One region of the Kitasatospora sp. NPDC096204 genome, then DNA from elsewhere that is predicted to be linked to it. Evidence: riboswitches for the same ligand, from Rfam matches in the RefSeq annotation. Region 1 holds a riboswitch; each other region holds the start of a gene.
The links. A riboswitch is a leader RNA that binds a small molecule or an ion and turns the genes downstream of it on or off. The one in region 1 is predicted to bind cobalamin.
Positions count from the first base shown of each region.

Region 1 (7,777 bases):
GTCGTTGCCGGCGCCGTGGCTCGACCCGAGCGGGAAGGTCACCTGGTTCTGCCCGGTCAGCAGGTGGGCGAAGTTCGGGAAGACATCGGCGATCCGCTGGTAGAAGGCGCCGATCGTGTTCCCGTCGGCGGCGAAGGCGAGCGGGTTCTCGGGCTTCTCGATGTCCGAGAAGAGGTACGCCGACTCCCGGGTCAGCCCGCCGAGGGAGACGATCAGCCCCGGGTTGACCCCGCCGGGCAGTTCGCCCGGGTACTTGGGGACGGTGGCGGGGTCGGTGAGGACGACGGTGCCGCCGATGCTGGTGAGCATGTTGCAGACCAGGCCGAAGTGCGACATCTCGTCGAAGACGATCTCGCGGATCGTGTGGCGGACGGGCTGGGAGGGGTCCTGGCCGGTGATCGACCAGAGCGCGGTGGCGTAGGGCGGGATGGTGGAGAGCTCCAGCATGATCGCCCGCTGCAGCGCGTCCTTGAGCTCCTGCTCGCCCCAGTCCTCCTCGGCCATGCTCATGAGCTGGACGATCGCGTCGCTCTCGTAGTCCAGGATTCCGGTCGTTGCCACGGTGTTCCCCTTTCGCTCGGCTGTGCGCCGGACCGTAGCCGCCTGCCGGTGGTGCGTGTGCGCGTCGTGCCGGTGCGGGCCCGGGATTCATCCGGACGGGCCGGGGCGGGGAGCCGTCAGGGGGACGTCCTGGAGTGGCCGAGGGGATCATCGGCAGGCGGTGCCGGGGTTGCCCGGAGAGATCGCGGGGAGTCCTCGGCCGACCGAACCGACAGTGGTGCCCCGCACGGGCTGTCGCCGTGCGGGGCACCACTGTCATTCGCTCTTCTTTAGAAGTCGTCGTCGAAGGACACCGAGCCCTCGACGGCCACCTGGTACGCCGACACGCGGCGCTCGAAGAAGTTGGTCAGCTCCTGGACGTTCTGGAGCTCCATGAAACCGAACGGGTTGGTCGACCCGTAGCGGATCGGCAGGCCCAGGCGGGCCAGGCGCTGGTCGGCGACGGCCTCCAGGTACTGGCGCATGGAGGCGGTGTTCATGCCGGGCAGGCCGTCACCGCAGAGGTCCTGGGCGAACTGGAGCTCGGCCTCGACGGCCTCCTCCAGCATCTCGGTGACCTGCTTGGCCATCTCGTCGTCGAAGAGGTCGGGCTCCTCCTCGCGGACGGTGTCCACCACGGAGAACGCGAAGTCCATGTGCATGGACTCGTCGCGGAACACCCAGTTGGTGCCGGTGGCGAGGCCGTGCAGCAGGCCGCGGCTGCGGAACCAGTACACGTAGGCGAACGCGCCGTAGAAGAACAGGCCCTCGACGCACGCCGCGAAGCAGATCAGGTTCAGGAGGAACGCGCGGCGGTCCTCCTTGGTCTGCAGCGAGTCGATGTGGTCGACCGCGTTCATGTACTTGAAGCAGAACTTGGCCTTCTGCGCGATGGAGGGGATGTTCTCCACGGCCGCGAACGCGGCCGCGCGGTCCTCCGGGTCGGGCAGGTAGGTGTCCAGCAGCGTCAGGTAGAACTGCACATGGACGGCCTCTTCGAACAGCTGCCGCGAGAGGTACAGCCGCGCCTCGGGCGAGTTGATGTGCTTGTAGAGGCTCAGCACCACGTTGTTCGCGACGATCGAGTCACCGGTCGCGAAGAAGGCGACCAGGCGGCCGATCATGTGCCGCTCGCCCTCGCTCAGCTTGGCGAGGTCGGCGACGTCGGAGTGCAGGTCCACCTCCTCCACCGTCCAGGTGTTCTTGATGGCGTCCCGGTACCGGTCGTAGAACGACGGGTAGCGCATCGGGCGCAGGGTCAGCTCGAAGCCGGGGTCGAGCAGCATCTTGCGGTCTTCAGGGGTGCTCACTGGCAGGCCTCGCAGGACTCGGGGTTCTCCAGGGAGCAGGCGATGGCGGCTTCCTGCTCCGGGGTGAGGGAGGGAGTGTTCACGGGCACCGGCGCGGCGGCCCGGGCGGTGCCGGACGCGGCCTGGGCGATGCGGGTGGCCGGGCGCGAACGCAGGTAGTAGGTGGTCTTCAGACCGACCTTCCACGCGTAGGCGTACATCGAGCTGAGCTTGCCGATGGTCGGCGCCGCCATGAACAGGTTCAGGGACTGGCTCTGGTCCAGGTACGGCATGCGGGCCGCGGCCAGGTCGATCAGGGCGCGCTGCGGCAGCTCCCAGGCCGTGCGGTACAGCGACCGCACCTCGGCCGGCAGCCAGTTCAGCTCCTGGACGGACCCGTTGGCGTCGCGCAGGGCGTCGCGGGTCTGCTGGTCCCAGACGCCGAGATCCTTGAGCTCGCGCACCAGGTACGGGTTGACCTGGAGGAACTCGCCGGACAGCGTCTCGCGCTTGAACAGGTTGGACACCTGCGGCTCGATGCACTCGTACACGCCGGCGATGGAGGCGATGGTCGCGGTCGGCGCGATGGCCAGCAGCAGCGAGTTGCGCAGGCCGGTCTCGGCGATCCGGGCGCGCAGCGCCGTCCAGCGGTCGGCCCACTGCGGGGCGGCCGTCGGGAAGTGGTCGATGTGCAGCTCGCCGCGGGCGGCGCGGGTCTCGCCGTACGCCTCGTGGCGGCCGAGCTGCTCGGCCAGGTCGGCGGAGCGCTCGTACGCGGTGAGCATGATGCGCTCGGCGATGAGGGTGGAGAGGGTCTTGGCCTCGGCCGAGTCGAAGTCGAGCCGCAGCTTGAAGAAGACGTCCTGGAGGCCCATCACGCCGAGGCCGACCGGCCGCCAGCGGGAGTTGGACGTCCCGGCCTCGGTGGTCGGGTAGAAGTTGATGTCCACCACGCGGTCGAGGAAGGTGACGGCGGTGCGCACGGTGGCGTCCAGCCGGTCCCAGTCCATCGCGCCGATCAGGTCGTCGGCCGAGGCGCCGACGGCGACGTGGGCGCCCAGGTTGACCGAGCCCAGGTTGCAGACGGCGGTCTCGGAGTCGTCCGTGACCTCCAGGATCTCGGTGCACAGGTTGGAGGAGTGCACCGTGCGGCCCGGCAGGGCGGTCTGGTTGGCGGCGCGGTTGGAGGCGTCCTTGAAGGTCATCCAGCCGTTGCCGGTCTGCGCCAGGGTGCGCATCATGCGGGCGTACAGGGTCTGCGCCGGGATGGTGCGGACGGCCTTGCCGGCCTGCTCGGCCTTGCGGTAGGCCTCGTCGAAGTCGGCGCCCCACAGGTCGACCAGCTCCGGCACGTCGGCCGGGGAGAACAGCGACCAGTCCTCGTTGGCGTTGACCCGGCGCATGAACTCGTCCGGGATCCAGTGCGCCAGGTTGAGGTTGTGGGTGCGGCGGGCCTCTTCGCCGGTGTTGTCGCGGAGCTCCAGGAACTCCTCGATGTCGGCGTGCCAGGTCTCCAGGTAGACGCAGGCCGCGCCCTTGCGGCGGCCGCCCTGGTTGACGGCGGCGACCGAGGAGTCGAGGGTGCGCAGGAACGGCACGATGCCGTTGGACTTGCCGTTGGTGCCGCGGATCAGGCTGCCGCGCGAGCGGATGCGCGAGTAGGACAGGCCGATGCCGCCGGCGTGCTTGGAGAGGCGGGCGATCTGCGCGTAGCGGTTGTAGATCGAGTCCAGGTTGTCCAGCGGCGAGTCGAGCAGGTAGCAGCTCGACATCTGCGGGTGCCGGGTGCCGGAGTTGAAGAGCGTCGGCGAGGAGGTCAGGTACTCCAGGCGGCTCATCAGGCCGTACAGCTCGGCCACCTCGCGCACGGACTGCTCGCTGTCGCCGACCGCCAGGCCACAGGCGACGCGGAGCAGGAAGTGCTGCGGGGTCTCGATCACCTTGCGGGTGATCGGGTGGCGCAGCAGGTAGCGGGACTGCACGGTGCGCAGGCCGAAGTACTCGAAGCGGTCGTCGCCGGTGGTGTCGATCAGCGCGTCCAGGGCGGCGGCGTGCTTGGTGACGAAGTCCGCGGTGGTGTCGCCGATCAGGCCCTCGGCGTGGCCGACGGCGATCGAGGCGGAGAAGGACACCGAGCCCTGGCTGTTCGCCTCGTCGACGATCTCCAGGGCGAGCAGGCGGGCGGCCAGCTTCGAGTACTGGGGGTCCTCGGCGATCATCGACGCGGCGGCGTCCACGGCCAGCCCGCGCAGCTCGGCGAAGTCCGAGCCGGCGTGGCGGCCGCGCAGCGCGGCCGCGGCGACATGGCCGGGGTCGACCTCGGTGAGGTCGGTGCTGCGGTCGGTGAGAAGCCGCAGCAGGGCGCCGCCGGGGTCGGAGACCGTCGGGTCGGTGAAGGCGGTACCGGTGCCCTGGGCGGGCAGGGTGGCTGAGGCGGCGGTGGTCAAGGCGCTCTCTCCTGGCGGCGATCGGCGGCGGTGATCGGGGGCCACCGGGCCGATCGGGGCAGGGGAGCACGGCACGAACGCAGATGGCGTCGCGCGACGGTGACTCCCCGGCCCGCCCGCGAGGCCCGGAGGGGTACTGCTCGTGCCGGCGCGGCCTCTGCGGGAGGGCCGTGGCGCACGCTGGCGGCAGGTCATCGGACTCGCGGTACGGCTGCTGGAGCCGCCCGCACACCGCTGCGGGGCAGTCCCGGATTCGCACCGGGTTCCCCTGCATCGACAGCAGAAGCGAGCATACATGTAGTGCCGCCGGACTGTGGTGGCACCATATGTTGTGCCTGTCGTGTCGCGGATGTGCGTGGGACGGGCGGCCGGTCAGTGCTTGAGATAGACCTTGTACGTACTCGAATCACCGGTCGGCGAGGTGAATTGGGCGACCAGCCGGTAGTGCCCGGCGGTGCTCAGGGCCTCGCTCACGGCCCGGTCGGTGGCCCTCGGCGCGGTGCTGTCGAGGACGACCATCGTGAACCAGCCGTCCCGGATCGCGGCCACGCTGCCGTCGTCGCCGTGGTGCTGGACGCCGGCCCCGTCGCGGTACTCCGTGCCGGTGCGCGCGGAGACCCACTGCTCGGGCTTGGAGACGCTGCCGAGGTAGTACTCGGCGAGTCCGTCGACCTCGGTGAGATAGCGGCCCTGGGGCTGCGTGTGGGCCGCCAGGACGGCCAGCAGGCGGCCGGAGTCGGGCCCGTTCTGGTAGCGCAGGGCGGACTGTTCCAGGCCGAGGGCGAGCAGGGCGACCCAGGCCAGGATGCCGAGCTGGGGATGGCGGAAGTGGGCGCCGACCAGCCGGGTCAGGCCGACCCCGGCGAGCGGGGCGGCGAGCAGCATGCCGTAGCCGAGGTGGCGGAACAGCGCGCCGGACGTGCCGGTCCACAGGTGGGCGGCGGGGACCAGCAGCGCGGTGACGGTCAGGGTGGCCCCGAGTAGGGCGCGCAGGCCCCGGGTGGTGGGGACGGCGTCCCTCTCCGGCGCGTCGTGCTCGTTCATCTGTTCGCGGCGCGCGTAGGCGATGGTGCCGGCCACCGCGAGGACGGTGAAGAGGCCCGCCCACTGGAGCGTGGCGACCAGGATCGAGCCGGCCGAGCCGGGGGCGTTGCCGTGCGAGGGTGACCACCCGGCGACCTTGCCGAGGGTGCCGTACGGGAGCAGCAGGACGAGGGTGCCGAGCGCCGCCAGCAGCGCGCGAAGGCCGGCCGGGCCGACCCGGTGGTACGGCCGGGCGCAGGCGAAGGCGAGGGCCATCAGGGCGGGGACGGCGAAGGCCGCGGAGTAGGCCACGGTGCAGGCCAGCGCCGTGGGCGGGGCGGCGAGCAGAGCCAGGGCCGGATGGCGTCTCGCGGTGAACACCGTGGTCCAGGCCGCGAGGGCGACCAGCAGGACGGCGAGGGACTCGGGCGCGGCGTAGAAGCCGACCACGACGGTGGACTGGAGGACGGCGTACACGGCGATCGCGCAGATGGCGACCCGCTCGTTGAACAGCCGCCGGGTCAGCGAGTACAACAGGACGGTGGTGAGCAGCGCGAAGCCGAGGCTGAGCAGCCGGGTGCCCCAGATGCCGTTGGCGTCGGCGGCGGCGCCGGCCAGTGGTGGGTAGAGCCAGGGTGAGCCGTGCACCCGGTCGACCAGGTCGGTGGTGACGGGGGTGCCGTGTAGGAGGTGGGCCAGCTGTTGGCGCCCGGCGACCATGGCGGCGGCCTCGTCGGGGTGCGCGGCGGCCAGCAGGCGCAGCGAGAGCGCGGCCTGGACGGTCAGGACGGCGCCCAGCAGGCCGAGGGCGATCCGGCGGCGGCGGGGGCTGGCGCCCGGGTCCCAGCCGATCGCGGGGACCGGTGGGATGGTGTACGGGGCGAGGTCGACGCCGTCGGGGTTGTCCACCGCCACGGCCGTGCGGGACCCGGTGGGGTCGGGTTCCGGTTCGGTGGTCTGGCCGTGGGCGGGGCTGCCGTGGGCGGAGCGGCTGCGCGGGACGGGAGGGAAGTCGGAATCAGTGTTCATCGGGGGTTCCGGATGTCGAAGCCGTAACGGGGGTCGGACACGCGCTGCTTGAACGCGGCGAGGGTGTCCGGGACGGCCTCGACCCGCCAGTCCGCCCGCTTGACGATGTTGAACCAGACGAAGCCGACGATGTCGTCGTGTGCCTCCAGCCCGGAGAACAGCTGGTCGATGTCCGCGTGCTGGCGCTTGCCCTGCTCGGAGGCGGTCTCGCTGATGAAGAAGGGCTTGTCGGAGAAGGTGCGGATCTCGGCCATGGTCGGCCCGTAGAGGGTCTCGAAGGTCTTCGGCCCGGTGCGGGTGAAGTAGCCGGTCATGCCGGCCCAGTCGACGTAGGTGTCGCCGGGGTAGTACGGCGCCAGGCGGGTGTTGGGCGCGGGGTCGGTGATGTTGGGGCTCCAGACCCAGATCACGTTGGTGGCGCCGGCCTGGTCGAAGAGGTCGTGGACGTGGCGCCAGGCGGCCACGAAGTCCTGGGGGGTGGTGGCCTGACGGCCCCACGGGTACCAGTCGCCGTTCATCTCGTGGGCGATGCTGATGGCGATCGGTAGGTTGAGCTTGGCGACGGCCTTGGCGACGCCGCGCACGTAGTCGTCGGTGTCGCCGGCCGCGATCGAGGCGAGCGAGCGGTCGTGCGGCTCCCAGGCCATGAAGGGCAGAGCCCCGGCCTCGTGGATCCGGCGCACGCCGGCGGTGTCGAAGCCGCCCTTCCAGTGGGCGTAGTACTCCAGGACGTTGGGCTGCTTTCCGATCGCGGAGCTGTAGCCGGGCAGCGCGTCCATCGTGGCGGGGACGTCGGGCAGGGCGGCGCCGAGGTACTTGTGGCTCGGTTTGAGCAGCGGCGTGACGTCGTACGGGACGCCGGCGGGCAGGGCCTTGGGCCGGGCCGGCGCCGTCGGTGCGGCGCTGCCGGCGGCTCCGGGGGGCGCGGCGGCAGCGGCGGGGGCTGGGGCGAGGTCCTTCTGCATCGCGAAGCCGGGGTCCTGGGGGCCGCACGCGGTGACGAGCAGCAGGCCGACGGCGGTCAGCAGCGGGAGCGCCAGCCGGCGACGGAGTCGGCCGGCCCGCCGGAGGGGGGCGGTCATGGCGATCACACTGCTTCCGTGGGGCGCGGCTGGACGAGGACCCGGCCCACGATGGTGGCGTAGAAGAGGCCGGAGGCGAGGACGAGGGCGAAGTTCAGGGGGCCCATGGTGAGCATCCGCCAGATGCTCAGCAGCACCCAGAGCAGGGCCGTTCCGCCGCCCCAGACGATGACGCCGATCCAGAACCGGCGGGTCTTGTTCCTCTTGGCGCCGCTGGAGCCGGTCGGCTGCCAGGCCATCCGGTTGCGGCGCACGATGTCCCAGATGGCGAAGACGTGCGCCCAGCCGTACATCATGCGGGCGGCCCAGGCCTCCAGCCGGTAGGGATTGCGGTGCCAGAGCGGGAAGACGATCGTCGCGTAGATCA
Region 1 covers NZ_JBIWFT010000003.1:251,965-259,741, reverse strand. Annotated here, with positions in the region: gene ACIQ87_RS04560 (ferritin-like protein) at 1-561, opposite strand, end outside; gene ACIQ87_RS04555 (ribonucleotide-diphosphate reductase subunit beta) at 831-1,826, opposite strand; gene ACIQ87_RS04550 (ribonucleoside-diphosphate reductase subunit alpha) at 1,847-4,252, opposite strand; cobalamin riboswitch at 4,444-4,599, opposite strand; gene ACIQ87_RS04545 (glycosyltransferase family 39 protein) at 4,649-6,328, opposite strand; gene ACIQ87_RS04540 (glycoside hydrolase family 26 protein) at 6,325-7,410, opposite strand; gene ACIQ87_RS04535 (glycosyltransferase family 2 protein) at 7,416-7,777, opposite strand, start outside.

Region 2 (7,777 bases), on a different contig from region 1:
CGCCGCCGTCATCCCGGTGAACGGCGACGACACGGCGGCGGCGGCCGTGGTGCTGACCGGCCACGGCACGCTGACGGCCCTCTGCGCGCTGTTCGAGAACGTCTGGGACGCCGCGCAGCCCCTCGGCGGCCAGGCCGTGCGCGACTCCCGGGGCCTGAGCGGCCAGGAGTCGGCCGCCCTGCGGCTGCTCTCCGAGGGGCACACCGACGAGGCGATCGCCAAGCGGCTGGGCGTCTCGCCGCGGACGGCGCGGCGGATCGCCACCGAGCTGATGGAGCGGCTCGGCGCCCGCAGCCGTTTCGAGGCCGGGGTGCGCGCCGTCCAGCGCGGCTGGCTCCCGGCCGGTGCCTGACCGGCGGGAGTGATCCGCCGACGGCCCGCGGCGTTCTCACGTCGTTCTCACGTCGTTCTCACGGCGTCAGCCCTGGCAGCGGCCGCTGCTGTAGTCGAAGGTCGCGGCGGCCTGCGAGTACTGCCACTGCGGGGCGAGCAGCTGGGTGTCCAGTTGGGCGGCGGCGGTGCGGTTCTCCACGACGTAGCCGAAGTCCTGCAGCCAGGCCGGGTAGAGGTTCTTCGAGCCGATGAAGAACGCCGAACCGTCGACCGAGACCAGCTTGTGGTGCAGCGCGTACGGGTGCCCGTCGGCCCAGGTGGGGGTGGACGCCGCGCGGAACGGGGCGAGTTGGAGGTTGCGGCACATCGCGGTCCGGGCCTGGGCCGGGTCGCCGAGGCGGGCGGTGAGCCGGGCCGCGAGGGTGTCGCTGATCTCGTTCAGGGACTTGATCTGCGAGTAGCCGCCGCTGCCGACCGCGCCCCGGTTGCCCGGGTCGCTGACCACGATCCGGACCTTCACCCCGTCGGCGAGCTTGCCCGCGAGCAGGTCGAAGAGCCGGGCGTCGTAGCGGGGCATCGGCGGGCAGGTGCCGGTCACGTCCTGCTGGGAGATGTCGATCCGGCTGGTGGCGCTGGCGACCAGCGCGCGCAGCGCGTTCTCCTCCGGGTTGACCGTCTCGTAGGCGCGGTCGTCGTTGGTGCGGTCGTGCAGGCCGATCGGGCCGCACGTGACGTCGTCGGCGCCGGCCACCGGCTCCGGACGGTAGTCGGAGGCGGGGTCGGTGTCGCGGATCCCGACGCCCAGGCCGCCGACCGCGATCACCGGCACGGTCCCGGCGGCGGGCACCCGCGCGGCCGGCGGGTTGAGCCGCTTCTCCAGGTCGGGGGTGCATCCGGCGCCCTTCGAGGAGGCGAACCAGGCGGCCGAGAAGACACCGCTGTTGCGGCAGGTCCAGTCCCACAGGGTGTCCAGGTAGGCGCCGGCGGAGGCGGCGGCCGGACCGTTCAGCGCGAGGTCGACGTCCGTCACCGGGTGGGCGGTGTCCAGGTAGTCGCCCTTCCAGTTGTTGATGCCGCCGGTGATGACGCTCTGCCCGTCGACGACCAGCAACTTGGAGTGGTTCCAGGAGAACGCGGTCTTCGCGGTGGTCATCGAGGCCACCTCGACGGTCACCCGGTCGGCGGCCGTGCCGAGCCGGGCCACCAGGTCGTCCCGGTACTTCGACGGCAGCGCGGTGATGTTGAGCAGTGGAGCGGCCCCGGCGAGGATCCGCACGTGCGGCGTGTTCCCGGCGGCCACCGACGCCTTGAGGCCGTCCACGATGGCGTCCTGGAACCCACCGTCCGGGAACGGGGCGAGAGTTGATATGTCGACGGTGCGGGTGGCCCGCGAGATGTTCTCCCGCATCCGGTCCAGCACCCGCCTGGTCCCGGCCCGTTCGGTGCAGGAGGCGTCCCCCCAGCACCCCGGCGTCTGCAGCAGCCACCCGCCCGGGTCCCCGGCCGGCGCGTCCAACCGGTTGCCCGCCGTCCGCTGCCACACCACGCCCTCCAGCCCGGGCGACACCTGGCGCAGAGTCCGCTCCACGGCGTCCAGGTGGGGAGTGCCGTCGGCCTGGGCCGAGTCCGCTGCGGGCGCCGGAGCGGCGAACGCGGGGGCAACGGGCAGCACGCCGACGGCGGCGGCGAGGGCCAGCGCGGAACCGGCCAGACGGCGGCCGGAACGGCGGGACTGGTGAGAGAGCACGTGCGAGTCCTTCATGCGGGGCCGGGGACGTTCACCCGGACGACACCGCTAAATTACCTCAAAGTAACCTGATGTGCTGTCAGGGTCCCATCAAGGCCGCGCATCCGGCCTGACGTACCATCTGCCGGAAGCCCGGCAGCCCCGGCCTCAGTGGAACACGATGGCGTGGCCGCCCTCGATGCTCGCCAGGCACGCCCGATGGAGCTGCCGCCAGGCGAAACGCTCCGTCTCGAACGGTCCGTCCGTCGCGAGGTCCACAGCCGGCCCGACCGCCCCGGCGTCGAAGGGAACACCCTTGCCGTCGAGCTCGATGCCGATCGACGACGCCATACCCGCGAGTTCGGCCAGCAGGCGCTGGCTGGAGCCGACGATGCCGGCGCCGTCGACGTTCGCCTCGTCAGGGAGGAAGAGCGGATCATCGAAGTCGACCGGCACGTAGTAGCCGGAACTGTCGGAGTGGCAGAGCAGATGAGAGTCGAACCTCGTCATCTCGTCCCGGACCTTCTCGCAGTCGCGCTCGTACTGGCGCTCGCTGACCTCCAGAGCCGATGTGACGGGCTCGCCGAAGTCCGTGAGCACCAGGATGCGGCGCAGCTGGGTCAGGTACCCGTAGGGGAAGCCGGCGGAGAAGGTAGGCGTACGAGGTGGATCGGTCATCTCCGGCTCGTGCCAGCTGATTCCCTCCGCCATGAGCGCCCGGCTGAGGCGGGCGAAGGCGGAGCGGTGGTAGTCGAGCCCCTCCGCGTCATTGCGCGCCTGGTCGTAGAGGAGTCCCACCGATATCGAAAGTCCCATGGGCCGGAGTGTAGGAGGGCCCCCTGACACCCGACCGCGCCTCCCGGGGCCTGCGAACCGGGATGACCTCCCGAGTCGAACCGAGATGACCCACCGCCGCCGCGGTGCGGCCCCGCCCGCGCGGCGTCGGTGGGCATCCGCAGGTTGCCGCGGCTCCCCCGTCCGCCCCTGCGGTCCCGGCCGCTCACCGCCCACCGCCCGCCGCCCGGCCGCTCGCCGGCAGGATCGCGAGCCCTGATATCTTGCCAGCGCCGTGGTGTACGGGAAACCGGTCGAATTCCGGTGCGGCCCTCGCCACTGTTGCCGCGGAGTACCGCGGCCCTCGCTGACCGGCTTTCCCCCCGGTCAGGGCCACTGAGCGGGCTGGGAGAGCCGCTTGGGAAGGTCGGCCGCGGCGCGTCGATGCGGAAGCCAGGAGACCGGCCACGGCGTGACATGTGCCACGAGGGTTTTGGAGAACATCTGCCCAGCGGTCTGCCGTACCCGTTTCGATCCATACCGCCTCGCCGACTCACCGGACGCGGTCGCCGCGGTGGCCGCGGTGACGAAGGCCGTCACCGGCCAGGAGCCCGGCCTCACGTCGGAGGCCTGGGAGGAGGTGCCCGGCCACCGGCACCAGGTCATGGTGTGCCGCGGCCCGCGTTGCACGGCCAAGGGCGCGGAGGAGGGACTACGCGCCCTGGTACGGAAACTGACCGAACAAGGCCTCGGCGACGACGACGTGCTCGTCACCCAGACGGGGTGCCAGTTCCCCTGCAAGGCGCCCGTCGCCAGCGTGCAGCCGGACGACATCTGGTACGGGAGGATCGACCCGGCTGTCGCCGACCGCATCGTCACCGAGCACCTCGCCGGCGGACGACCGGTCGAGTCCCACCGACTCCCCCGCCACAGGAGAGAACGGACAGGCCACCACGACGACTGATCGCGACCCACCGGCACGGGAGCGGGGTGAACCCCGTCCCGGGCCCACCGGCCGTCCCGTTGCCTCACGACAACGGGACACGACCAGTCGGCCACTTGCCGACGGTGTCCGGCCGACGCGGCCGTCGCGCTTCTCCCGGGGCAGACGAACCGGGTGCTACGGGTCGGGGCGGCGGGCCTTCGCCTCCTGGACACAGCGCTGGAGAAGGTACTCGACCTCGTCGGGAGCACAACGCATCCGGGCCTGCTGCCAGGCACTGTCGAAGTCGAACGGGGACCGGCTGAGCCGCTGAAGGCGGAGCGCCCGCAGGGTCGTACGCGGGGCGAGCAGGACCCGCCACAGGGACGCCCTCATCCGGCCCGTCCGTCCGGGGCGGCCCGGTCCTGCGGCGCGGTGGCCGCCGTCAAGTCCGAGATGGAGTGCCGGAGCAGGACCTTCATGGCCTCGTGCCGGGTCTCCGGATCCTGGAATCCGGCGCCGACCGCCTCCCACTGTTCGAGGAGCGGGTGCCACCAGGCGTTGCAGGACCTGATCGCGCGTGAGAGCCGTTGCAGGTCGGCCACCCGGTCCTCGTCCGGGAGCGCGGAGGTCCCCTCGATGCGGTCGATCACCACGAGGTCCGGGTGGTCGTAGAGGGCTGTCTTGAGGAACTCCAGCCGCCTGATCCGTTCGGTGTCGGCCCGCCGGACGGCCAGGGTCTCCCGCACGGTGGGCGACAAGCGGAGGGTGAACTTCGCGGACAGCAACCGGTAGTGGGGGTTGCGCCGTCTGTCGAGCGTGCCGAGGACGGCGTTGAGGGTGTCCTCGGCCCCGAGCGGGTCGTCCGGCTGCAACCCGGCGGTCACTTCCGCGGCGGCGGCACGGAGGTCGCTGCGGACCTGCTCCGCCAGATTGATCCGGTGCCGCAAGGCGGGTCGCCAGGTCAGGGTGAAGGTCGCCTCGAAGGGTACGCCCGCTTCGAGGCTGGGAAGTCGGCACGGCCGCGGGCAACCGATGGTGCGCGCGGCCCGCTGCCACGGCCACCTCATCGAACGGTGCCCTCGGGTCCGAAGAGCTTGTGGAACGGGGCGCCGACCAGGTGCTGGTAGAAGTCCTCGGCGATGTTGACGCCCTGCGCCGTGACGGAGCCCGTGAGCGCCTGCATCAGGTTCATCCCGGCCTGGAACATGCGGTGCCCGCGGAGCGGCACGAGCAACTGGTCACGGAGGTGCACGTAGCTGTCGGAGTCGGCGTCGTCTCCGCAGGAGCGGATCCAGCCGGTGATCCTCGGGATGGTCTCGCCCGCCGTCTCCGGGCTGCTGAGCAGCTCCGTCAGGGCCCGCTGGACATCGATCTCCGGCAGGTCGGCGGACAGCAGCCACGGCAGTCCCGGGGTGTCCAGCGACATCAGGGCGAGGAAGGCCAGGCTCCCGCTCCGGGACGAGCTCTTCGCCTGCTGCCAGGTCCGAACCTCGGTGACCATCCGGTCCCGGCCGGCAGGTCGGTGGACGAGCTCCTCGAAAGCCGCGAGCACGCTCTGCCGGACGGCCGGGTCGGTGGTCGTGTGGGCCACCCGCCGCAGCCGAACCACGGCCATCTTCGCAACGGCGGAGCTGACGTCGGGGTCGGCCAGGACGAGGCGGCAGGTAGCGACCACGGTGGGCGCGTTGCCGTTCGTGTCGGCCCACTGGTAGAGCGTGGCCCAGACGATGCGTCCGATGTGCTCGTCGTGTACCACGGCCCGGAGGACGGCACCCTGCAGGTCCGGCTCGGTCAACTCGGCCAACTTGTTAAGGTGTTCCCTCGTCCCATGGCGCAAGGCCAACGACGCGAGCATCCGAACCGTCGGGTCCGTCGGGTCAGGCCGGTCGGCGAGTTTCGCGAGCCAGCCAAGCAGCGGCGTACGCATGTCCTCGTAGTTGTCCCAGACGTACTCGAGCACCGCCCGCCCGTAGGCCGGCCGGTCGAAGAACACCACGTCGCGCCCGTCGACCGCGGCACCGACGTCCTGGATCCGGCGGCGCAGACCGCGGCCCGCGAACGGTGCCTGGACGGCCGTCCCCGTCGTCGGGCCGCGGTTCGCGGACTCCACCGCCGCCTGCAACTCCCGCGCGCCGGCGGATACCAGGGACACCGGCGCGGACTGCCGCACCGCCAGGGCGAGCAGCAAGTAGCGGTCCTCGAGCGCCAACGACCGCTCGGTCCTACCACTGGCGGCGGTGCGGTCACCGAAGAGCTCGTCCAACTCCCCACGCCAGTCCGACAGCGCCTCGAGCACACGGCCCTCGAACGTCTTCGCCGCGTCGCGGTCCGCTCCGCTGCGGAGCAGGGAAGGAGCCTGCTGGTCCGGGTGGTACTCCTCCCAGACCGCGAGGATCCGGCGGACCGCCCGGACCGCCTCCACAGCGTTCAGGCCTTGCAGTTGGGACCGGGCCTGAGTGGAGGCCCTGATCGCCCTGGCCGGCTCGTGGTGGCCGCCGGCCTCAAGATGGGCGTCCACCACCGCGCCGGCGGCGGGGGGCTCCGTCAGGCGGAGCACCTGCACCCCCGGCCGGGTGACCAGGCTGGTGACGTCCCAGACGTCCTGAGCGACCGTCAGCACCAGGTGGGACCCACAGCCGGCGAGGTGCTCGGCGTGCTTCCCCAGTGAGGCGAGGAAGTCGGCCGAGACCCGGTCGGTGTCCGGATCCTTGAGGTCGAGCTGGAAAGCGTGCCGCTCCTCCAAGGGAAGCCGGGGCCGGCTGGGCGAGTTCCAGTCCGCCTGCAGTTTGACCAACGCGGTGCTCGGTGCGGTGTGCTCGGCCAGCAGGCGCAGCGCGAAGGTGGTGGCGCCGATCGCGCGGGGGGCGACAACGACCAGGACGGGAGCCCGCACCCCGCCGGTGTCCGGGTCGAGCGCTTCCCGCCAGGCGTCCACCCACGCGTCACGGACGAACGGCTGCTCCAGGAAGACCTCACGGTCCAGTTCCTCACCCTCAAGGACATCGCGCTTGCGGGTCTCGAGGATCAGCTGCTTGACGTCGCCGCCGACGACGACGTCGACCTGCCGGTAGAAGTGCGCCACCGAACCGGTAGCCGTGTGGATACCCGGGGCCACCTCCCGGGTGGCGGGCCGCTCCGGAACCTCCTCGACCAGGGCCGGCGGGACGTCCGGCGACTCCGAGCGGTGACCCTGCCCGGGCTGTACCCACGTCGGCAGCCGGGACTCGAGCTCTTCGCCGACGTGTCCCTCGTCGCTCGGCTCGTCAGCGGGCCGGGGCGGGTGAAGGGTTTCAGACACGGGCTTCTCCCTTGTACGGATGCGACGGATGAAGTGGTGTCGGCTCACCGGGTGCGGCGGTCGATCCGGAGGTTTTCGACGGGCCCGTTGATCACGGGGTCGTTGAGCGCGCCGTGGAAGTTGAGGACGGCCCCCGCCCTGGCGGGCCGCTCCGACATGGGGTGCGTCGAGGGCGCGGAAGTCGGGCGCGGGGCGGCGCTGTCAGGGCCGGGCAGGTACCCGCGCAGGGAATCGGCGAACAGTCCCGGGACGAGCAGCCGGCACGGTTCCTCGAACCCGGGCTTGTCGGCCACCCGGGCGTTGGCCGCGAGGAACTGGCGTTCCGTCAGCCCAGGGCCGGTCCGTCCGGCCAGCACGGAGCGCCGGTAGACGGGCTCCGAGATGACGGCCGCCAGGAACAGCCCGTTGTCGGTAGCGGCTGCGATGGCCTGGTAGGCCGCGTCACTGTTGACCAGCCGGCAGGCGTCGTTGATCGCGGCGCCGCGGTGGTCGGGGACGCTCAGCGGGCCGACGTGGATGGCGGCGCGGAGGCGGATAGCCGGTCCGCCCATCCGGATGTCCTCGTAGCGCTGGAGCGCGGCGCTCAGGTTCCCCAGCAGAGGATCGACCAGCCGCGCGACGTGCCTGGGCGGGAGGAGCAGGATGACACCGTCGCCCGCGTCCCGGTAGCCGGTGCCCAGGGTGCACGGCGCGGGCAGTCCGCTCTGGGCGAAGACGGCCT
Region 2 covers NZ_JBIWFT010000028.1:108,631-116,407, reverse strand. Annotated here, with positions in the region: gene ACIQ87_RS27565 (helix-turn-helix domain-containing protein) at 1-352, shown strand, start outside; gene ACIQ87_RS27560 (phospholipase) at 419-2,080, opposite strand; gene ACIQ87_RS27555 (hypothetical protein) at 2,228-2,875, opposite strand; cobalamin riboswitch at 3,113-3,318, shown strand; gene ACIQ87_RS27550 ((2Fe-2S) ferredoxin domain-containing protein) at 3,306-3,797, shown strand; gene ACIQ87_RS27545 (hypothetical protein) at 3,954-4,151, opposite strand; gene ACIQ87_RS27540 (hypothetical protein) at 4,148-4,825, opposite strand; gene ACIQ87_RS27535 (hypothetical protein) at 4,822-7,056, opposite strand; gene ACIQ87_RS27530 (hypothetical protein) at 7,101-7,777, opposite strand, start outside.
Region 2: linked by a shared signal. The riboswitch ahead of ACIQ87_RS27550 ((2Fe-2S) ferredoxin domain-containing protein) and the one ahead of ACIQ87_RS04550 (ribonucleoside-diphosphate reductase subunit alpha) in region 1 are both predicted to bind cobalamin.

Region 3 (7,777 bases), on a different contig from region 1:
GCCGACTTCCTGACCCTGGGGAACGCCGTCTGCGGCTTCCTGGCGATCTACTCGATCACCACCGGGGTCCTGGTCCCGCACATCACCAACCCGGACGCCGCTCCGGACCGGCACAGCGCCGCCACCGCGGTGACGCTGCTGCTGATCGGCTCGATGTGCGACCTCTTCGACGGCCTGGTGGCGCGCAAGCTGCGCTCGTCCGCCCTCGGAGCGGAACTGGACAACCTGGCGGACCTGATCAGCTTCGGCATCGCGCCGGCCTATTTCGTCGCGGTCTGGGGCATGGTCTCGCAGGGGTCCAACACCAAGCTTTCGGCGCTCATCGCGATCACGGTGCTGCTCGCGGTGGTCCTACGGCTGGCCCGCTTCTCGGCCGTCAAGATGCGGCCAGGGGTGTTCCAGGGCATGCCCTGCCCGATGGGCGCGATGACGGTGATCGCCATCGTGCTGCTCGACCCGCCGTTCCTGCCCGGTCTGCTCGCCATCTTCGGCGCCGCGTACCTGATGGTCAGCCGGATCGAGTACCCGAAGCCGCAGGGCCTGCTGGCCACCGCCACGCTCTGCTGGATCGTGGTCTCCATCGGCTGCCTGGCCGCCTGGGCCACCGGACTGCCCGGTGGCGACAACCTGATGCACGTCGGCGCGTTCGCCCAGATCACGCTCGCCGCGATGGCGCCGCTGCTGGTCATCCGCCGCAAGGTGGGGCAGAAGGTCGGCGACGTCCGCGCCCGGCGGGCTGAGTCTCGGATCGGCTGATTCCCCGCAGAAGTCATAAGAGTCAGGGCCCGGAACCAACAGGTTCCGGGCCCTGACTCTTATGACTTTTCACGACAGTCGAACGCCGCGGGTGCGGGCGCCCAAGGCGCGGTCGGTGCTGGCGACGACGTGAACGACGCAGGCGCGGTCGGTGCTGACGACGGAGCCGCCGTCGCCGTGGACGACGAACTCCATCTCAAATGTCATAAAAATCAGGCGCCACCGGTGTGCACGCTGAACGCCGAACGACGGGCCGCCCGGGCCACGCCCGGGTCCGGGTGCACGCCCGAGACCGCCGTCAGCACCGAGGCCGCCCGCGGGTGCCCGGACTGCCGGGCCCGGGCGAACAGCCGCACCGGGTCGCCCGCCGAGGCGCCCTCGACGTGGCCCACCAGCAACTCGGTCTCCCCGTGGTCGAGCACTGCGGCCGCGGTGTCCACCCAGAGCCAGGCCGCATCCTCCGCACCCAGCACGTCCGCCGGGGAGACGCCCTCGTCCGCGCGCTCCGCCAGCCACAGCAGCGCGTAGGGGCGCAACACCGGCGCGTCCACCGCCGCGCGCACCGCCTGCTCGGCCGGCCCCCCGGCCACCCGCAACGCCTCGAAGGCCAGCCCGCGCACCAGCGCGTCGTCGCCCCGGGCGGCCTCCAGCAGCTCGCCCACCGCGCGGTCGGCCGGACGAGCCGCGACCCAGGCGCGGAACTCGGCGCGGGCCGGGCCCGGCGAGTAGTCGGCGCAGGCGTTCAACAGTTCGAAGGCACTCTGCTCGATGTGCCCGGCCGCGGTCTGGGCGACCGTGCAGATCTCCTCCAGCTTGGCCCGCACCGCCCAGTGGCCGAGCGGCGACAGCTCCGCGGCATCGTTCCTGCGCACCAGGGCGCCGACCGCCGCCAGGCCGTCCAGCATCCAGTCCAGGACGGCGGCCACGTCCGAGGGCGCGGCCGGGGTGTCGATCTGCGGCGCGCGGCAGGTGCCGCGGACGGCGGAGACGGCCGAGGCCGCGTGCGGCACCGGCGACAGGCCCGGCCCGCCGAGGCCCGCGCCGACCCGGCGCTCGTCCAGCCCGCGGCGCAGCAGCTCCAGCAGCTCGCTCTCGGCGACCGGGCCGTCCACCAGGTGCAGGAAGGAGAGCAGCTGCGGGGCCTGGTCCACGGCCTGCCCGGCGAGTACGGCGAACACGCCGCGCAGCGCGGCGGGCGGCACCGGGGCGAGGAGGGTCCAGGCGTCGAACAGCGCCGACCAGCCGCGCACCACGGCCTCGTCGTCGTGCTCCCAGGCGTGCAGGCGCCAGCCGGGGCCGGCTCCGCCGTCCCGGGCCTCGACCAGACCCACCAGCAGCGCCCGACCCCATGCCTTGGTGGCGGCGCCGACCGTCATGGCCAGCGCCCGGCCCGCCGCACGGGCGTCCTCCGGGAGCAGCTCGCCGCGCTTGTCGACCTCGGCCAGCTCGCCGGCCCAGCGGGCGACCCGGACGGCGTCCACCAGCATCCGGCGGGCCAGCGGCGCCAGCTCGGCGGGTGCCGGGAAGCCCTCCGGCACGGGAACCCGACCCCGCCCGGGAGCCGGAGCCGGTCCCCGTCGCCGGGGTACTCCGTTACGGGGGACACCCGCCCCGCCCGGCCTGCCACCGGCGGGCCGTTGGGCCGTTCCGGGGAGACGGGTCACCGTCGCACCGGTACCGATCGTCGGCGGGAGCGGGGCATCACGGTCGCGCGGGTTCCGAGACGTCACGTCGAGCAGTCTTCCCCTTGTACCGGCCTTCTGTCACATCCGGTTGTCCGTACGACCGGGCGAGCGGCGGTGGCACCTCCGCAAGATCGGGCAACAGCGGCAAACCGCCTGGCCGGAATCGTATGGCCTGCCCATGCCATCCCGGGCGCCCCGGTTGCCGGGAATGCTCGACCGGTCACCGTGCGTACGGGTGGGGGGTAAGAGCCCGGGCCAATTCTTGCCCCTGACGACGGGCCGGATTTCGCGCGGGCAATCCCCTCCCCCGACATCCGGCCGGGCTGTCCAGCCCGAATCCGGACGGATGGAGGGCGGGGGCGGGGGATCGTGCCGCACGAGAAGTCGGGCCGGCCGACTTCTCGTGCGCGCTCGACGGAATGAGAGAAACGTTCATTCGTGGACGGGGGAAGACAAACGGAAAAACCGACGGGACCCGGCCGAAAGCGCCGGCGCGGTGAGAGGGGGGCTCACGCGGAACGGATCGAACGGCAGGACCCGCGCGGAAAGGCTCGCACGGAACGGCTCGCGCGGAAAGGCTCGCACGGAACGGCTCGCGCGGAACGGCTCGCGCGGAAGGCGGCTAGAGCAACGGAGTGAGCCAGCGCCGGAGGAGTTCGGTGTAGCGCTCGGGGGCGCTGTTCCAGAGGGTCGCGTGGTCGGCGCCGGGAAAGGCCTGGAGGCTGACCACGTCGCGGCGGGCGGCGGCCAGCTTCTCGGCGGTGCCGAAGGGGGCGATCCGGTCCTCGGGGCTGTGCAGGAGGAGGGTGGGCACCCGCAGGTCGGCGCCCTCGGCGATGCGGCCGAAGTCGGCGAGGTCGACGCCGGTCCGGCCTTCGGCGGCGAGGGCGCCGAGCTCCGCCGCGACGCCCGGGAAGCCGGAGCGGGCGGCGTCCCGGCGGGCGGACGCCGGGAGGTCGAGCACGGGCGAGTCGAGGACCAGGCCGCGGACGGCGTGCGACCAGGCGGAGTGGGCCGCCGTGTGGAGGACCATGGTCGCGCCGAGGGACCAGCCGTAGAGGATCACCTTGCCGGCGCCGCTGTCGAGCGCCAGCCGTACCGCCGCCTCGACGTCGCGCCACTCGGTCTCGCCGAAGTGGCTGAGCCCGTCCGGGGAGCCGGGGGCACCCCGGTCGCCGCGGTAGGTGACGGCGAGGGCGGGCAGGCCGAGCCGGTCGAGGACGGGGAGCACCGGAAGGGTCTGCCGGCGGTCGGCCCCGGGGCCGTGCACCAGGATCACCCAGGTGCCGCGCTTGCCGTCGAGCTGCCAGGCGGGAAGGGCGCCGAGCTCGCCGTCGACGGCGGTGTCGGCGAAGGCGAGGCCGAGCGCCTCGGTGGGGTCGCCGAGGTGGACCCGTGGGGTGAAGCGGACCTCGGTGCCGGAGGCGAGGGTGCCCCGGTCGGCGCGGACCAGCCGGCGGGTGACCTCCTGCTCGTCGCCGTGCAGGATCTCCTCGACGACCGCGTGCCCGCCGTCCGCCCACTCGACCGCCCAGCGGCCGGGGCGCAGGCTCCCGGGGCCGCGGGTGAAGGTGACCCGGCCGGGGGCGAGGCCGCGGACGACGACCGGAGCGGACTCCTGAACGGTGGTCACCGGACGGACCATCCGCTCGGAGGCCCGACGGCCGATCACCAGCACGGCGGCCCCGACCGCGGCGGCCGCCACGACGGCTGCGGTTCCCCAACGCATTTCGCTCCCCGCTCTCCTGCTCACGGACCGGACGGTGTTCGGGCACCAGTTCACCGGCGCCCCGCCCGCCCGGCCACCGGGCTGGGCCGTCCGGGTCACCCGGGCGGCGGGCCGGCCCTGCCGAGGAGCCGGCGGCCCCGCGCTGCCGAGGTGGCGCCGGAGACGGACGGTGAGGACGGTAAGGACGGCCGGCCCCGGGAGGGCGAAGGCAGCGGACGAGGGCAGCGGCAGACCCCGTCCTCGGCCCGCCGCGCCGACCGGCCCCACGGGGCGTCAGCGGCGTCCGCGTGTGACCAACCCCTCCGTGACCTCGGTTGACTCCCGGTTCGGGCCCGTGATGGGATCCTGGGGCCAAACGGAGGCATGGAGAGGAAGCCGGTGGAAGTCCGGCGCGGTCCCGCCACTGTCACCGGGGAGCACGCTCGGAACATCGCCACGGCGGGCCGTCGACGGCCGCTGGAAGGCTCCGAGGGTGCGTTCGACCCGGAAGCCAGGAGACTCTCGCCGCCGTCACGTCGATCCAGGGCGCGGACCCTGAGTGAGGACACGCACGCGATGCAGGCTGCCCCGCCCTGCCCGACCCCGAGCTGCCCTCCGCCGTGCGACCGATGACCCCGCCCGCGTCTTCCCCTTCCGCGCGCCCGCTGACCCGCGCCGCCGCGTTCGCGCTCGGCGCCGTCGCGGGCTACGCCGCCGACGCCCGCTTCGCCGACCCCCGCCGGGGCCACCCGGTGGCCGTCTTCGGCAGCGCCGCGACCCGGCTGGAGCGGCGGCTGTGGCGCGACGACCGCGCCGCCGGGGCCGGGTACACGGCGCTGTGCGTGGGCGCGGTCGCGGCGGGCGCGCTCGCCCTGGACCGTACGGTGGGCCGGCGCCCGCTGGGCCGGGCGGCGCTGGCGGCGGCCGCGACCTGGACGGTGCTCGGCGGCACCTCGCTGACCCGGGAGGCGCGCACCATCGGCCGTTCGCTGGCGGCGGGCGACCTCACGGCCGCCCGGGAACGGCTGCCGCACCTGTGCGGGCGGGATCCGAGCGCGCTGGACGGGGAGCAGATCGCCCGGGCGGTGGTCGAGTCGGTGGCGGAGAACACCGCCGACGCCGTGGTCAACGCGCTGACCTGGGGCGCCCTGGCCGGCACGCCCGGCCTGCTCGCCTTCCGCGCCGTGAACACCCTGGACGCCATGGTGGGCCACCGCTCGCCGCGCTACGCCCGGTTCGGCTGGGCCTCGGCCCGGCTGGACGACCTGGCGGGCTGGCCCGGCGCCCGGCTGACGGCGCTGCTGACGGTGGCCGCCGCGCCCGAGCCCCGGACGGCCTGGCGGGTCTGGCGGCGCGACGGCTCCGCGCACCCGAGCCCGAACGCGGGCCAGGCCGAGTCGGCGTTCGCCGGCGCGGTGGGCGTCCGGTTGGGCGGGGCGCTGCGGTACGGCGAGCGTGTGGAGAACCGGCCGGTACTGGGCGCGGAGCTCCGGCCGGTGACGGTGGACGACATCGAGCGGGCCTGCGCGCTCTCCCGGCGGGTGGGCGCGCTGGCGCTGGGTACGACGGTCGCGGGGCACGTCCTGCTGCGGGTGCTGCTGGAGCGGAAGTCGCCGAAGAGAAGGGGACGGGGATGAGCAACGCACTGCTGGTCGCGGGGACGACCTCGGACGCGGGCAAGAGCGTGGTGACGGCCGGGATCTGCCGTTGGCTCGCCCGCCAGGGCGTGCGGGTCGCGCCGTTCAAGGCGCAGAACATGTCACTGAACTCCTTCGTCACCTCCGACGGCGCCGAGATCGGCCGCGCCCAGGCGATGCAGGCGCAGGCCGCCCGGGTGGAGCCGGAGGCGGCGATGAACCCGGTGCTGCTCAAGCCGGGCGCGGACGGCCGCAGCCAGGTGGTGCTGCTCGGCAGACCGGTGGCCGAGGTGGGCGCGCTGGACTATCGCGAGCGCAAGCCCGTCCTGCTGGAGCGCTCCCTGGAGTGCCTGGCCGACCTGCGCCGCCGCTACGACGTGGTGGTCTGCGAGGGCGCGGGCTCGCCCGCCGAGATCAACCTGCGCGACCGTGACATCGCCAACATGGGCCTGGCCACGGCCGCCGCCCTGCCGGTGGTGGTGGTCGGGGACATCGACCGGGGCGGGGTCTTCGCGGCGATGTACGGGACGCTGGCGCTGCTGTCGGCGGAGGACCAGCGGCACGTGGCGGGCTGGTTCGTCAACAAGTTCCGCGGCGACGCGCGGCTGCTGGCGCCCGGGCTGGACATGCTGCGCGAGCTGACCGGCCGTCCGGTGCTGGGCACGCTGCCGATGCTGCCCGGGCTCTGGCTGGACGCCGAGGACTCGCTGGACCTGTCCACGGTGGTGGACCGGGCGGACGGGCCCGGGCCGCTCGGCGCGGACGTGCTGCGGGTGGCCGTGGTGCGCTTCCCCCGGCTGTCCAACTTCACCGACGTGGACGCGCTCGCGCAGGAGCCGGGCGTGCTGGTGCGCTGGGCGACCAGGCCGGAGGAGCTGGCCGACGCCGACCTGGTGGTGCTGCCCGGCACCCGGGCCACCGTCGCGGACCTCGCCTGGCTGCGCGAGCGCGGCCTGGAGCCGGCCCTGCGGGCGCGCGCGGCGGCCGGCCTGCCGGTCCTCGGGGTCTGCGGCGGCTACCAGATGCTGGCGCACTCGATCGTGGACGAGGTCGAGTCGAAGGCGGGCGCCGTCGAGGGCCTCGGGCTGCTGCCGACGCACGTGCGGTTCGGCGCCGAGAAGGTGCTGGCCCGCCCCGTCGGCGAGGCGTACGGGCAGCGGGTCGAGGGCTACGAGATCCACCACGGAGTGGTGACGGTCGAGGGCGGGGACGCCTTCCTGGACGGCTGCCGGGTGGGCGCGGTCTGGGGCACGACCTGGCACGGCGCGCTGGAGAACGACGGATTCCGTCGCGAACTCCTGTGCGAAGTCGCCGAGTTGTCCGGGCGGGCGTTCGTCCCGGCGCCGGACACCTCCTTCGCCGCGGCGCGCGAGGCCCGGCTGGACCGGCTGGGCGACCTGATCGAGGAGCACGCGGACACCGACGCGCTGTGGAAGCTGATCGAGGGCGGGGTGCCGGCGGCCGGATCGCTGCCGTTCCTCCCGCCCGGGGCCCCTGGGAGTGACGCATGACCGACGTCCGCTATCCGTTCACCGCGATCGTCGGCATGGCCGACCTGCGGCTCGGGCTGCTGCTGAACGCGGTCTCCCCGGCCGTGGGCGGCGTGCTGGTGCGCGGCGAGAAGGGCACCGCGAAGTCGACGATGGTGCGCGCGCTGGCCGGCCTGCTGCCGTCCATCGCCACCGTGGACGACTGCCGCTTCGCCTGCGACCCGGCCGCACCCGACCCGCAGTGCCCGGACGGGCCGCACGCCGTCCCGTCCGCGTCCGAACACCCCGCCCAGCTGGTCGAGTTGCCGGTCGGCGTGACCGAGGACCGGATCGTCGGCTCACTGGACCTGGAGCGGGCGCTGGCCGAGGGCGTCAAGGCGTACGAGCCCGGACTGCTCGCCAGGGCGCACCGCGGCGTGCTGTACATCGACGAGGTGAACCTGCTCCAGGACCACGTGGTGGACCTGCTGCTGGACGCCGCCGCGATGGGGCGCTCGTACG
Region 3 covers NZ_JBIWFT010000010.1:159,087-166,863, reverse strand. Annotated here, with positions in the region: gene ACIQ87_RS13675 (CDP-alcohol phosphatidyltransferase family protein) at 1-756, shown strand, start outside; gene ACIQ87_RS13670 (hypothetical protein) at 826-951, opposite strand; gene ACIQ87_RS13665 (hypothetical protein) at 969-2,294, opposite strand; gene ACIQ87_RS13660 (alpha/beta hydrolase) at 3,064-4,170, opposite strand; cobalamin riboswitch at 4,538-4,671, shown strand; gene ACIQ87_RS13655 (cobalamin biosynthesis protein) at 4,779-5,786, shown strand; gene ACIQ87_RS13650 (cobyric acid synthase) at 5,783-7,297, shown strand; gene ACIQ87_RS13645 (putative cobaltochelatase) at 7,294-7,777, shown strand, end outside.
Region 3: linked by a shared signal. The riboswitch ahead of ACIQ87_RS13655 (cobalamin biosynthesis protein) and the one ahead of ACIQ87_RS04550 (ribonucleoside-diphosphate reductase subunit alpha) in region 1 are both predicted to bind cobalamin.

Region 4 (7,777 bases), on a different contig from region 1:
GCCCCCTCGGTCAGGCCGCCGACCGCCCGGTGCCGGCTGACGGTCAGGTCGTGCTCCTCCACCGCGAGGCCCGCCACCCCCGAGCGCGCGGCGGCCGACGCGGCGGCCAGCGCGGTGTCCGTCCCGGCCGCCACCGGCAGCCGGGTGACGTCCGGAGCGATCAGGTGCTCACCGGTGTCGTCCGGCGGCAGGTCGTCCGGCAGCGCGAGCAGGGCCCGCTCTCTGGTCAGCAGCAGGCTCGCCCCGCAGGGCGCGCAGCCCGTCAGGTACCGCACGTTCGCCGCACGGGTGATCAGCGCCGCATCGGCCCCGGCCGCACCGCAGTGCTCCCTCACCCGCTCCCGCCGCCCCGCGTACGCATCCGCCATGCGTCGAGCCTACGAACCCCCGGCCCGAACCGCCCGCCGAGCGCCCCCGACAGAACCCCCGGTGCCCCTTGCACGCCCCCGCGCGACCGCGCCGTGCCCCGCTCCCCGACCCGCCGCGCCCTCTTCGGCGGCGCCCCGGGGCCCCGGCGTCCGGGAATGGGCAGGGCCAGGCCCGCGTTCTCCTCCAGTGAAAACGACTTCCATTTCGGCACCCGGTCCCGGTCCGACACCCGGGGCCGGACACCCAGGCCCCAGGAGGACCCGATGGCCCGCAGCGAACTGCGCCCGGTGATCAAGCTCCGCTCCACCGCCGGCACCGGCTTCACGTACGTGACCCGCAAGAACCGCCGCAACGACCCGGACCGGATGGTCCTGCGCAAGTACGACCCCGCCGCCGGCCGGCACGTCGACTTCCGCGAGGAGCGCTGACCCCGCACGCGCCGAACGGCGCCGCCCCGGGTTCGGGGTGGCGCCGTTCCGCCTGCTCGGAGGCCGGCAGCCGGCCCGGTCACGGGTTCCGTGGCGTCCAGCGCTTCTCGACCCGGGCGAGCTTCCAGTACCCGATCGCGATCGCCCAGACGACCACGAACAGCCCGGCGATGGCGTAGCCGACGTTGTCCAGCGAGATGTCCGCGATGAACCCGGTGACCGGGTCGGTCAGATCGAGCTTCTCGTGCAGCACCCCGACCAGCTCGATGGTGCCGATGACGAAGGCCACCGCGATCGACAGACCGGTGATGGTCAGGTTGTAGTACACCTTCCGCACCGGGTTGGCGAAGGCCCACTGGTACGCGAAGTTCATGAACGTCCCGTCCAGGGTGTCGAACAGGCTCATCCCGGCCGCGAACAGCAGCGGCAGGCAGACGATCGCGTACCACGGCAGCCCGGAGGCCGCACCCGAGCCGGCCATCACCATCAGGGTGACCTCGGTCGCGGTGTCGAAGCCCAGGCCCAGCACCATGCCGACCGGAAACATCTGCCCCGGCCGGGTGATCGAACGGGTCGCCCGGTTCAGCACCCTGGCCATGAAGCCGCGCGAGTCGAGGTGCGCCTCCAGCTCCTTCTCGTCGAACTGCCCGGCCCGCATCGAGCGGAACACCTTGAGGATGCCGAGCAGCGCCGCCAGGTTGAGCGCGCCGATCAGGTAGAGGAAGGCGCCGGAGGCCGTCGTGCCGACCATGCCCAGCCACTTGTGGGTGGCCGACTCGTCGTCCATCAGCGTGTTCGCCAGCTGCGCGCCGCCCGCCACCAGGGCGGCCATCAGCACCACCATCGAGGAGTGCCCGAGGGCGAACCAGAAGCCCACCGAGACCGGCCGCTTGCCGTCCGCCATCAGCTTGCGGGTGGTGTTGTCGATCACCGCGATGTGGTCGGCGTCGAAGGCGTGCCGCATGCCGAGGGTGTACGCGGTGATACCCAGGCCCACCCCGAAGACCTGGGTACCGACCGCGTACCGCTCGGGTGCGACCAGGAAGATCAGCGTGCCGAAGGCCACCACGTGCATGGCCACGATCACCGCCATCAGCCCGGCCGTACGGACGGTGTCCTCGCGCCGCCATCTGAAGGCGGGCAGCACGGAGGGGCCCGGTTCGGGCCCGGCGGAAACGGTTTCGGGCAGGGTCATGCGGATCACGCTCCAGCACCTCGTGGAAAACCTCGTGAGATGCCGTGGCCGGTCTCCTGGCTGACGGGAACACCCGTACCCGCCTTCCCAGGCGCGCGAGGCGCCCAGTGGCTTCATGGGTACGGACGACGCTCCTCCGTAGGCGGAGGAGCGACCCGATCACAGTGGCGAGGGCCGCTCCGGGCTGGGACCCCTGAGGGTCCGTCACCGGTCTTCCCGAGCACCACGGCGGGGAACACCGTAGGGCCCCGCCCCGACCCATGCAAGGCTGCGCACCTACGCAGGTGTCCAGGATCACAGGCCCCCGCCTGCGAGAATGTCCGCATGCATCTCGTACCGGAGGACCGCGCGGGCCACCGCACCATCGACGGGCACCGGGTCTGCGAGGCCATCGCCGCGATCGGCGACCGCACCCACGTCCGGTCCTGGTCCGAGCGGTTCTCCCTGCTCGCGGACCCGGGCCGGCTCTCCCTGTTGCTCGCCCTCCACCGGGCCGGGCCGCTCGCCGTCACCGATCTCGCGGTCGCCACCGGCATGCGCGACCCGGCCGTCTCCCAGGCCCTGCGGCTGCTCCGCACGGCCGGCGTGGTCACCGGCGACCGGGACGGACGAGTGGTGCGCTACCGGCTCGTGGACGAGGCCATGCGCCCCCTGCTCGACGAGTGCGCCGCCGCCGAGCACCACGAGCCCAGCGCGGCGGCGGGCTGACCGGCGCTCGGAACCGCGCCGCGGCCCGGCCGGATGAGTACGATCATGGTGTGCCGTCCCACCCCCACGCCTGGCCCGCCGACCGCTGGAACACCCGACCGGTCAGGGCACGCGTGCTGGCGGTCGCCCGCACCCTCACCTCGGCCACCCGGGTCCTGGACGTCCTCACCCTGCTGAGCCCGGACGGCATCGAGCGCTACTTCACCGTCAACCCCGGCTCCGCCTTCGCCGACCGCGCCCTGGACGAGTACCTGCACGGCCTGTCCGGCTTCACCGTGCTGGACTGGGAGGACGCCGTCCGCCGCCGCTTCGACCTGGCCGTCGCCTGCGCCGTCCACTCCTCCATGCACCGCCTGGACGCCCGCCTCGTCGTCCTCCCGCACGGCGCCGGCTACAACCGCCTGGTCACCGAGTCCACCGGCGACACGGTCAGCGCCGCCGGCCTGTCCCGCAACGAACTCACCCACCATGGAAGGGTGTTCGTCGACGTCCTCGGCCTCTCCCACCCCGAGCAGCTGGACCGGCTGCGGGACTCCTGCCCCGAGGCGCTGGACGTCGCCCGGGTCGTCGGCGACCCGTGCTTCGACCGGATGCTCGGCAGCCGGCGCTCCCGCGACGGCTACCGCGCGGCGCTCGGCGCCGTCGGCGGCCGACGGCTCGTCGTCGTCAGCTCCACCTGGAGCGAGCACTCGTTATTCGGCCGCCACCCCGACCTGCCCCAGCGGCTGGTCCGCCAACTGCCCGCCGACGAGTACACGGTGGCCGTCGTCCTGCACCCCAACGTGTGGAGCCGGCACGACCCCGAGGCGCTGCTCGCCGCCGCCCGCCGGATGGGCCTGCGCCTGATCCCGCCCCACCAGGGCTGGCAGGCCGCACTGGTCGCCGCCGACTGCGTGATCGGCGACCACGGCTCGGTCACCGTCTACGGCGCCGCCCTGGACCACCGAACCGCACCCTGCTCGTCGCCACCGGCGCCGCCGAACTCGACCCGCGCTCCCCCAGCTACGCCTTCGGCCAGGCCGCACCCGTCCTCGACCCCGACGGGGACCTCACCGCCCAGCTCGAACTGGCCCTGGCCCGGGAGCCGGCCGACCTGAGCGGCATCACCGACCGGTCGCTCGCCCACCGCGGCGAGTCCGCCCGCCTGCTGCGCCCCCTGCTCTACTCCTTCCTGAAGGAGCTGGACGAACCCCGGGACGAACCGGCCCTGCCGCCCTACCCCAGGCCCGTCCCGCACCCAGCCGCCGAGGGGCCCACCGCGTACGACGTCGAGGGGCGGAGCGAGGGCACCGACGTCAGCCTCCGGCGCTACCCCTTCGACCCGGACGACCACGCCCCGCGCGGCTTCCACGCCCTCACCGACGACCACCCCGGCGACGCCCTGCGCTACACCGCCGAGGTCCTCGCCCGCACCGAGGTGCACGCCGAACTCCCCGCCGCCCGCTGGCTCGCCGACACCGCCGCCGAACTCCCCGGCCTCGCCGTCGCGGTGGCCGCCCTCGGCCCGGCCCGCCACCTGCTCCGGCTGCGCACCGGCCTGCTGCTGGAGGCCCGCGCCGAACCGGACTGGAACCACCCCGACCCGGCGATCGACCCGCTGCTGCTCGGCTCCGCCGTGGCCTGCTGGCTCGCCGAAGGCGGCGCCCCGGCCGCCCTCCCCGACCACGGGCTCACCGTCCGCACCGGCGAGCACCGCACCCGGGTGTCGTTCCGTACCGGGCCCTGAGGCGCGTCTAGCCCCGCAGCTCCCGCAGCCGCGCACGGCTGCGCTCGGCCAGTTCCTCGTCGCCCCGCTCCTCGGCGAGGGAGGCGAGCAGGGTGTGCGCCTGCGCCTCCTTCGCGTACTGGCTCCGGTGCTTGGCCCGCCGGGCACAGTCCTGGGCCTGGGCGAGGGCGAGGTCCAGCTGCCCCAGCGCCCGGTGGGCCCGGGCCCGGACCAGCGGCAGCTTCATCAGCATGTCGACGTCCCGCGTCCGCTCGGCCTGGCCAGTGGCCCCGGCCAGCACGGTCAGCGCCTCCTGCGCACGCCCGTCCGCGATCAGCGCCTGCGCCAGGTTGTAGCCCTGGACGATCTCGCCGTGGTCGTCACCCCGGTTCTCCGCGAGGGCCAGGGTGAACCGCTCCACCGCGTCGCCGGGACGGCCGTCGGCCAGGCAGAGCAGACCGTCCGTCTCGTAGAGCACCCCCAGCACCTGCCGGTCGGCCACCAGCGGCACCTGCTCGGTGGCGAGCGCCAACTGCTCGGCGGCGAGCCGGAATTCCTTCCGCTCGTAGTAGGCGCGGGCCAACTGGTTGCGCATCCGGACCACGGCGGCGGGCTGGTTGTCCCACTGCGCCGACTCGATGCCGATCCGGTGGGTGGCGATCCAGTCCTGGTAGAGCTTGCGGTCGTGGTACAGCAGCCAGAGCGACTCGCAGAGCCGCCACACCTCGCCGTGCCACCCCTGCTCGGCCGCCGACTCCAGCACCGCGCGGAAGTTGGCGCGCTCGGCGTACAGCCACTCCAGCGCGGCGGTGTCGGAGGGGAAGCGGGGCAGCTCGTCACCGCTCGGGTCCTGGAGGCGGAGCCGTTTCGCGGCCATCGCACGGTCGGCGACCGACGCCCGGCCCCGGTAGTACGCCACGACGGCGGCGAGGAGGGCCCCGCGGTCGGGCAGCTCCTGGGTCCGGCCGTAGGCGTGCAGCCGCACCACGTCGTGGGCCCGGTAGCGGTTCTCACCCTCGTCGTCGTCCACCACCTCGTCCAACAGGTGGACGTCACGCAGTTCCGCGATCGCCCGCTCGGCCCGCTCGACGCCGACCGCGCGCGCCAGTTCGGCGGACACGAAGGGGCCGGGGTGTACGCCGATCAGGTGATAGAGCGCCCGGCCCCGCGCCGACAGCCGCTCGTAGACCAGGTCGTAGGTCGCGCCGAGATCGCTCTCCTCGTCCTCCAGCATCGCCAACCCGCCTTCCCGGTCCCGCAGTTCGGCCACCACCCGGCCGACCGGCAGGCTGTCCCGGTCCAGCAGTTGGCTCCCGACCGCGTTCAGCGCGAGCGGCAGCCCGCCGCACAGCCCGACCAGCTCCGCCAGTTCCCCGTCGGTGCCCCGCGCGGCGCCCACCCAGCCGCGCACCAGTTCGGCGCCCGCCGTCGCGCTCAGCGGCCCGAGCCGGCACACCTCGGCACCGTCCGTCCGCAGCGCGGGCAACCGCCGCCGGCTCGCGACCACCACCAGTCCACCGGACGGGATCAGCGCGCGGACCTCCGCGGCGTGCTCGACGTTGTCCAGGAAGAACAGGCACCGGCGCTCGGCGGTGGCGGTGCGGAACGCCGTGAACCGCTCGGCCTCCACGACCGGGGGCTCGGTGCCGAGGGCACGCAGGAAGCCGGCCAGCAACTCGGGCAGGTCCACCCCGCCGTGGTGCCGGTAGGCCTTCAGGTCGGCGTAGAGGTCCCCGCCCGGGAAGTGCTCCCGGTGGTCCCTGGCGAACTTGGCGATCAGCTCGGTCTTGCCGACCCCACCGAGGCCGGTGAACACCACGACCCCGAGCCCGTCCTCCTCGACCCGCCCCAGAGCCCGGGTCAGCGCGGCGAGTTCCGGCTCCCGGTTGACGAAGGGACCGCGTGGCGGGCGGATCTGACGCGGCCTCGGCAGCGGCTCCCGATCGTGGAAGTGCACCGACCCGATGGTCCCGGCCTGCACCACGTGGCCGCCCACCGTGGCACCCGACACGGTGTTGGACACCTCGCGCCGCTCCATCCGCCTGCTCCCTCCGACCGGCCGGGCCCCAGCCTACGGGCTGGGCACCCGACCGGAGGGAGCTTCAGGTCACCGGGGGGTGATCTCGCCCATCTCCGCCCAGCCGTCCATGCCGGGGATCTCGGTCGAGACGATCCGCGGCTTGGCGGCCACCGCGTACGACAGCTCCTCCATGGCCTTGGTGAAGTGCGCCGACTCCACGTGCGCCTTGCCCGCGTCGCCGTCGCGGAACGCCTCGACCAGGACGAACTCGTTGGGGTCGTCGACGCTGCGGGACCACTCGAAGAAGAGGTTGCCGGGCTCCTGACGGGTGGCCTGGGTGAACTCGTCGACCAGGCTCAGCCAGTCGTCGGCGCGCTCCGGGCGGACCGGGAACTTGACCGTAATGAAGATCATGGGGCTTCCTTTCGTTCCACGTTCACACGTGGCCGTGCGGACAGAACACGCGGCTCGGCGCGCGCGACACCCATCGTCGCAGGTCAGCGGGGCCGCCCACGACACGGGGCGGCACGCGTCACGAGGTAGCGCGCATCACGGTGCGGCACGCGTCCCGGCCGGATCCGCTCACGCCGCCTGGCAGGTCGGGCACCAGAACAGGTTGCGGGCGGCGTGCTCCTCCGTCCGCACGTCGGTGCCGCAGACCAGGCAGGGCATGGCGGCCCGCCGGTACACGTACACCTCGCCACCGTGGTCGTCCACCCGGGGCGGTCGGCCCATCGCCTCGGGGGTGTGCTCGGGACGGACGGTGTCGATCCGCCCGGCGGTGGCGCCCTCCCGCATCAGGGCGACCAGGTCGGCCCAGACGGCGTCCCACTCCCGGCGGGCGAGGTCGCGCCCGGCCCGGTGCGGGGCGATGCCGTGGCGGAACAGCACCTCGGCCCGGTAGACGTTGCCCACCCCGGCCAGCACCTTCTGGTCCATCAGCAGCGCGGCGACGGTCGTGCGGCTGCCCGATATCCGGCGCCAGGCGGCCTCCGGGTCGGCGTCGGCGCGCAGCGGGTCGGGGCCCAGCCGGGCGGCGACGGCGGCCTTCTGCTCCTCGGTGACGAGCGCGCAGGTGTTGGGACCGCGCAGGTCGGCGTAGCCGTCCTCGTTCTCCAGCCGCAGCCGGACCAGCCCGACCGGCTCGGGTGCCGGGCCGGTACCGAAGGTGAAGCCGCCGTAGAGGCCGAGGTGGACGTGCACCCAGGCGCCCTCCTCGAAGCCGAGGAAGAGGTGCTTGCCGGTGGCCTCCGTGGCGGTGAGCAGCTGCCCGTCGATCACCTTGGCCTCGTCGGCGAACCGGCCCTGGGGGCTGGAGACCCGTACCGGGCGGCCGCCGAAGGCCTTCCGGT
Region 4 covers NZ_JBIWFT010000013.1:24,768-32,544, reverse strand. Annotated here, with positions in the region: gene ACIQ87_RS16305 (M24 family metallopeptidase) at 1-368, opposite strand, end outside; gene rpmG (50S ribosomal protein L33) at 633-797, shown strand; gene ACIQ87_RS16295 (HoxN/HupN/NixA family nickel/cobalt transporter) at 877-1,992, opposite strand; cobalamin riboswitch at 2,021-2,235, opposite strand; gene ACIQ87_RS16290 (ArsR/SmtB family transcription factor) at 2,317-2,700, shown strand; gene ACIQ87_RS16285 (hypothetical protein) at 2,751-3,797, shown strand; gene ACIQ87_RS16280 (AAA family ATPase) at 4,434-6,443, opposite strand; gene ACIQ87_RS16275 (putative quinol monooxygenase) at 6,513-6,839, opposite strand; gene ACIQ87_RS16270 (Fpg/Nei family DNA glycosylase) at 7,008-7,777, opposite strand, start outside.
Region 4: linked by a shared signal. The riboswitch ahead of ACIQ87_RS16295 (HoxN/HupN/NixA family nickel/cobalt transporter) and the one ahead of ACIQ87_RS04550 (ribonucleoside-diphosphate reductase subunit alpha) in region 1 are both predicted to bind cobalamin.